Regions from separate parts of the Bradyrhizobium sp. AZCC 1678 genome, predicted to be linked through region 3. Evidence: predicted binding sites of a transcription regulator. Region 3 holds the regulator's gene; each other region holds the start of a gene.
What was found. The regulator PhoB, encoded in region 3, activates phosphate uptake and scavenging genes when phosphate is short. The targets are predictions, from matches to a motif close to TGTCATNNANCTGTCAT.
Positions count from the first base shown of each region.

Region 1: a site for PhoB is predicted at 663-679, ahead of V1294_RS23685 (RNA degradosome polyphosphate kinase). Genes of this name have one in related genera too.
Region 2: a site for PhoB is predicted at 1,552-1,568, ahead of V1294_RS04165 (alkaline phosphatase). Genes of this name have one in related genera too.

Region 1 is NZ_JAZHSE010000001.1:4,980,719-4,982,986, forward strand. It holds gene V1294_RS23680 (chromosomal replication initiator DnaA) at 1-604, shown strand, start outside; gene V1294_RS23685 (RNA degradosome polyphosphate kinase) at 754-2,268, shown strand, end outside.
Region 2 is NZ_JAZHSE010000001.1:873,071-875,338, reverse strand. It holds gene V1294_RS04165 (alkaline phosphatase) at 1-1,464, opposite strand, end outside; gene argG (argininosuccinate synthase) at 1,648-2,268, opposite strand, start outside.
Region 3 is NZ_JAZHSE010000001.1:1,295,014-1,297,281, forward strand. It holds gene pstB (phosphate ABC transporter ATP-binding protein PstB) at 1-330, shown strand, start outside; gene phoU (phosphate signaling complex protein PhoU) at 342-1,058, shown strand; gene phoB (phosphate regulon transcriptional regulator PhoB) at 1,070-1,771, shown strand; gene V1294_RS06100 (protocatechuate 3,4-dioxygenase) at 1,785-2,268, opposite strand, start outside.

The sequences.
Region 1 (2,268 bases), 3.7 Mb from region 3:
CCTCGAAGGGCCGGCCAACGAAGCCGCTCTCGCGCTGATCGAAAGCTGGCCGGACTGGCCGAACCGCATCATGCTGCTGGTGGGACCGGAGGGCTCCGGCAAGAGCCATCTCGCCGCGATCTGGGCCGAACAGGCCGGCGCGCGCGCGATATCGGCGCACGCGCTTAACCCCGCCGCCGTCCCCGGCGCGCTCGCCACAGGCGCCCTGGTGGTCGACGACCTCAAGCCCGGCGATTTCGACGAACGCGCGATGTTTCACCTCCTGAACCTCGCGCGCGAGGACGAGGCCTTTGTCCTGATCACGGGGCGCGTCCCGCCTGTCGCATTCGAGGTCGAACTGCGCGATCTCAGGTCGCGGCTGCGCGCCGCGCCCGTCGTGTCGCTTTTGCCGCCCGACGACCTGCTGTTTCGCGGCCTGATCGTCAAATTCTGCGCGGACCGCCAATTGAGCATCGACGAGACGGTCGTGAGCTACCTCGTCACCCGGATCGAGCGCTCCTATGCCGCCGCCCGCCAGGCGGTCGACCTGCTGGATACCGAGGCGCTGCGGCTCGGCCGGCCGGTGACCCGGGCACTGGCTGTGGAACTGCTGCGCAACGCCTGATTGGCAAGGCACATGCTGCGTCCTGCCGCCTTGACGGCGGCTGTAGGCGGAACATCAATGTCATTGAAACGTCATCGGCGTATCACATGCTGTGAGCTGCATTCCCCTTAAACTAGTCCTACGCCTCTCCCGAGATGGATCAAAGCCTTATGGAATCGGCACAAGTTATTGAAATAAAAGAAAAAGAATCAGTTGCCGAGGCTCCACCCTCTATTGCCACGAGCCCGGAACGATTCATCAATCGGGAACTATCCTGGCTGCATTTCAACCGCCGGGTGCTCGAGGAATCGGTCAATCCCGGCCATCCCGTGCTGGAACGGGTCCGGTTCCTGTCGATTTCCGCCAATAACCTTGATGAGTTCTTCATGGTCCGCGTCGCCGGCATCAAGGCGCAGGTCCGTGAAGGCATTGCCGAGCGCAGCCCCGACGGCCTGACGCCGTTGGAGCAGCTCGTACTCATCAACAAGAACGTTTCGGAACTCGCCTCCGACCAGCAGGCCATCTGGCGCGATCTGCGCACCACCCTGTCGGAGGCCAGCATCGTGCTCGTCGACGGCCACGACTTCACCAAGGCGGAGCGAAGCTGGCTCGAGGATCACTTCCTCCGCAACATCTTCCCGCTGCTGACGCCGCTTGCCATCGATCCGGCGCACCCGTTCCCGTTCATCCCGAGCCTCGGCTTCACCATCGCGCTGCAGTTGTCGCGGGTATCCGACGGCAAGGCGATGAATGCGCTGATCCGCATGCCCGGCAAGATCGACCGCTTCATCCGGATGCCCCACAAGGACGGCGCGGTGCACCTGATCCCGCTCGAGCAGGCTACCGGCCTGTTCATCGGGCGACTGTTTCCCGGCTACACTGTCAAGGGCCAGGGCGCTTTCCGCATCATCCGGGACTCCGAACTCGAAATCGAGGAAGAAGCCGAAGATCTGGTCCGCCTGTTTGAGAGTGCGCTGAAGCGACGGCGCCGGGGATCGGTGATCCGCCTCGAGATGGAAGCCAAGATGCCGGAAGCGCTGCGGGGCTTCGTGCAGCAGGCGCTTGCAGCCGACGACGATGAGGTATTTCTGGTCGACGGCGTGCTGGCGATGAACGAACTCTCGCAGCTCACGCGGCTCGACCGGCCCGACCTCGAATTCATGCCCTACGTGCCGCGCCATCCCGAGCGGGTGCGCGACCATGGCGGCGACATCTTCGCCGCGATCCGGCAGAAGGACCTGATCGTCCATCACCCTTACGAATCCTTCGACGTCGTCGTGCAGTTCCTGCAACAGGCGGCACGCGACCCCGACGTGGTCGCGATCAAGCAGACGCTCTACCGCACTTCGAACAATTCGCCGATCGTGCGCGCGCTCGCCGAGGCTGCGGAAGCCGGCAAATCGGTAACCGCCCTGATCGAGTTGAAGGCGCGGTTCGACGAGGAAGCCAATATCCGCTGGGCGCGCGACCTCGAACGCGCCGGCGTGCAAGTGGTGTACGGCTTTCTCGAACTGAAGACCCACGCCAAGCTGTCGATGGTGGTGCGGCGCGAGGGCGGCAACCTGACGACCTACGTCCATACCGGCACCGGCAACTACCATCCGGTGACGGCGCGCATCTATACCGATCTTTCCTACTTCACTTCGGACCCGATCATCGGCCGCGATGCGGCACGCGTGTTCAAC
Region 2 (2,268 bases), 420 kb from region 3:
CGCCGAGAAGATCGCGAGCCGCCGGCTGACATCGACGCGTGACGGATAGCCCTCAGCATCGGGAGCCGGATAGTTGGGGAATCCGGCTTTGTCGTAAGTGCCGACGCGTTCGCGCAGCGGCACGTTGGGCGTCGTGCTCATGTCGTCATTGATGGTTCCGACCAGGCTGTTCGGATGATTGTGGTCCGCCAGCACCAGGATCAGCGTGTCGTCGCCGCGAGCGCGCACCCAGTCGCGCGTCAGGCGAACGGCGTTGTCGAGCATGATCGTGTCGTAGACGGCGCGCTCCATGTCGAGGAGATGCGCGTATTTGTCGATCATCCCGGACTCCACCATCAGGAAGAAGCCGGCCTCGTTCCTCGAAAGCACGTTCAGCGCCGCCTGCACCTGTTCGGTCAGGTCGGGCTGGTCGGGAAACTTCTTGACCCCGCCGCCTTTGAGAAACTTGCGGTCCAGTGCGCCATCCATGTTGCCGGTCGCAAACAGCCCGAGCAATTGGCGCGTGTCCGATTTCGCCGCCGACGCGTCCATCTCGGACTTCGTCATCGCCACCTGATAACCGGCGTCGCGAAAGCGGGCGATGTAGTCGATGTCGTCCTTGCGTTTGGAACCAGCCGCAGCCTTCGGCAGGAAGTTCGCGCTACCGCCGCCCATCAGGACGTCCGGCTTGGCGGCGAAATATTGCTCGACGATCTCGTCATAAGCGGCACGGCGTCGGGTATGCGCCACCATCGCCGCAGGCGTAGCGTCTTCGATCTCGGTGTTGGTGACGATACCGATCGCCAGGCCAAGCCGCCGCTTCGCCACGCTTGTTATGGTTTCGACCCTGGGATCGTCGAACGGACTTGCGGTACGGTCGGCGTAGACGCCCATCGCGTTGACGGCGGTCTTGTGGCCGGTGGCGTAGGCGCTGGCGGCGTTCGCCGAATCGGTGATGATCGAATCCGAGCCTGCTGTCGCCACCAGCGCCATGTGCGGCATGTCGTCGATGGCAAGCTTGCCGCGACTCTTACCCTCCGCAATCCCTTTGGAGAGGATGCGCGCGGCGACACGGTGGGCGGGCGACAATCCGTCGCCGATGAACAGGATCACGTTCTTCGCCATGCGCGGACCGGTATCATAAACCGTCCACACGACGCTGCGGCTGCGCGTACCGTCGCTGACCTCAACCGTGACGCTGCCGGGTTTCGGCAATGCGACATTGCGCAGGATCAGCGCCGACTGGTCCTTGCCATCTTCGCGATCGACGAAGCTTCCGCTCTGGCCGAACGCGGCGGAATATTCCGCCCCGTTGACCGTCACTTTCAGTTTTGCCGGGTCGACGCGATCGGGAAACTCGACCTTGAAATCGAAATGGGCACCGGCGAGGATTTCGGCGCGGTCGATCGGATAGATCGTTTGAGCTGCTGTCGGCGACGCCGACAACAGGATGGCAGCGGCGGTTGCGGCAATTGGCTTGATCATGATCGATGCCCCGCGATCGCTAATGGCGCAGCGAACGGCGAGATTCGACGCCGCATGCGCGCGGCGCGGCGAGCCTAGCCGCGCAAAATGACGCTTCCATAACACAGGGAGTCGGCAGCCGGGCCGGGAGGAATCAAAGCCCCGCGGCATGATCCAGAAAAATTAAGGATACTCCCGCCCGATTCAGCCCTTGTCGCCCTTGTCGCTCTCAAGCTTGAAGATGTCGGAGCCTTCCGGGCTCGATAGCAAGCCTGTCTTGCCGTAGAGATCCAGCTTGGCGCGGGTATCGGCAATGTCGAGGTTGCGCATGGTCAGTTGGCCGATGCGGTCCGCCGGCGTGAACGCGGCATCCTCCACCTTCTCCATGCTCAGCCGATCCGGCTGATAGGTCAGGTTGGGGCTCTCGGTGTTGAGGATCGAGTAGTCGTTGCCACGGCGCAGCTCGAGCGTCACCTCGCCGGTGACGGCGCGCGCCACCCAACGCTGGGCGGTTTCGCGCAGCATCAGGGCCTGGGAATCGAACCACCGTCCCTGATAGAGCAGCCGGCCAAGGCGCATGCCGCTGATCCGGTATTGCTCGATGGTGTCTTCGTTGTGGATGCCCGTGACCAGGCGTTCATAGGCGATGTGCAGCAGCGCCATCCCGGGGGCTTCGTAGATGCCGCGGCTTTTCGCCTCGATGATGCGGTTCTCGATCTGGTCGCTCATGCCAAGGCCATGCCGGCCGCCGATGGCGTTGGCCTCAAGGAACAGCGCGACGGGATCAGCGAAGGTCTGGCCGTTCAGCGCGACCGGCTGGCCCTC
Region 3 (2,268 bases):
GCCTCGGGCCTCTCACTGTCCGGCGGCCAGCAGCAGCGGCTCTGCATCGCGCGCACGGTCGCGGTGCGGCCCGAGGTGATTTTGTTTGACGAGCCGTGCTCGGCGCTGGACCCGATTTCGACCGCCAAGATCGAGGAATTGATCCAGGAGCTGGCGGAGGACTACACCATCGCCATCGTCACCCATAACATGCAGCAGGCGGCCCGCGTCTCGGACAAGACCGCCTTCATGTATCTCGGTGAGCTGATCGAGTTCGACGACACCAACAAGATTTTCACCTCGCCGAGCGATCGACGCACCCAGGACTACATCACCGGCCGGTTCGGTTGAGGAGATAACACATGGCTTCTGAACACACCGCCAAGGCATTTGACAGCGATCTTCAGGAATTGACCCGCCTGGTCGCCGAGATGGGCGGCCTGGTCGAACGCATGATCACCGAATCCGTCGATGCGCTGATCCGCCGCGACGTCGCGCTCGGCAAGCGCGTTGTCGCTGCCGACGTTGAAATCGACCGCCTGCAGCATGCAATCGAGGAACGCGCGGTGCTGACCATCGCGCGGCGCCAGCCGATGGCGATCGACCTGCGCGAAATCGTCGGCGCCATGCGGGTTGCCACCGATCTGGAGCGGATCGGCGACCTCGCCAAGAACATGGGCAAGCGGGTTGCCGCGCTGGAGAACGATTTCCAGCCACTGAAGCTGATCCGCGGCCTCGAGCACATGACCGATCTGGTGCAGTCGCAGGTCAAGTCGGTGCTGGATGCCTATGCGGCGCACGACCTGCCGGCGGCGATGGCGGTCTGGAAGGGCGACGAGGAAGTCGACGCCATCTGCACCTCGCTGTTCCGCGAACTTCTCACCTACATGATGGAAGATCCGCGCAACATCTCGTTCTGCATTCATTTGATGTTCTGCGCCAAGAACATCGAACGGATCGGCGACCACGCCACCAACATCGCCGAAACCGTATTCTACATGATCGAGGGACAGCAGATGCTCGACCAGCGCCCCAAGGGCGACATGACGACGTTTGCGACCACGATACCGAATAGCTGAGGGATACAAGAATGAGCGCGCGCATAATGGTGGTCGAGGACGAGGAAGCGCTGACCACGCTGTTGCGCTACAACCTCGACGCTGAAGGCTATGACGTCGAAACCGTCGCCCGCGGCGACGACGCCGATACGCGGCTGAAGGAGCGCGTGCCGGATCTCGTCGTGCTCGACTGGATGCTGCCGGGGCTGTCAGGCATCGAACTCTGCCGCCGCCTGCGCGCCCGGCCGGAGACCAAGCAATTGCCGATCATCATGCTCACGGCACGCGGCGAGGAGAGCGAGCGGGTGCGGGGCCTGGCGACCGGCGCCGACGATTACATCGTCAAGCCGTTCTCGGTGCCGGAGCTGCTGGCGCGGGTGAAGGGCCTGTTGCGGCGGGCAAGTCCCGAGCGGCTCGCCACCGTGCTCACCTATGGCGACATCGAACTCGACCGCGAAAAACGCCGCGTCGCGCGTTCGGGCCGCTCCATCGATCTCGGCCCGACCGAGTATCGCCTGCTGGAATTTTTTCTCGAGCATCCCGGCCGCGTCTTCAGCCGCGAGCAGTTGCTCGACAGCGTCTGGGGCCGCGACATCTATATCGACGAGCGCACCGTCGACGTCCACATCGGCCGCCTGCGCAAACTGCTCAACCCGGGCCGCGAACAGGACCCGATCCGCACCGTGCGCGGCGCGGGGTATGCGCTGGATGACAGGTTTGCGAAGGTGGAGTAGGGCGCGACCGAAGTCAGCCCCGCGCAAGAACGATATCGAAATTCAGAACGCGATGGTCTGCTCCATCTTCCGATGGAAGTGGCTCTGCAATCAGCAGATCGGGACGCAGCGCAGCGTTGAGCAGCCTGTCGCAGGCATTGAGCGGCTCGCCGGGAAAATACATCTGGGTGATCAGCCGCTCGAATCGGCCGTGAACTTCGAAGTGGATATGAGGCGGGCGCATCCAATCTGGACCTGCGGGATAAGCTCCAGGCTTGACGGTTTTGATCCGATAGACGCCGTCGTTATCAGATAGAATGCCGACGCAACCGACAAAGCGTGGATCGAGCGGCGCGGGATTGAGGTCGTTGGCATGCACGTAGCGGCCAAAAGTGTTGGCCTGCCAGATCGTGACGGGTACCCCGCGAACGGGTTCGCCGTCGAGATTGAGCACCCTCCCTGTGACCTCGATGATTTCTCCCTGCGCACACCCTTCGAAACCCCTGACCGAGGTCAGG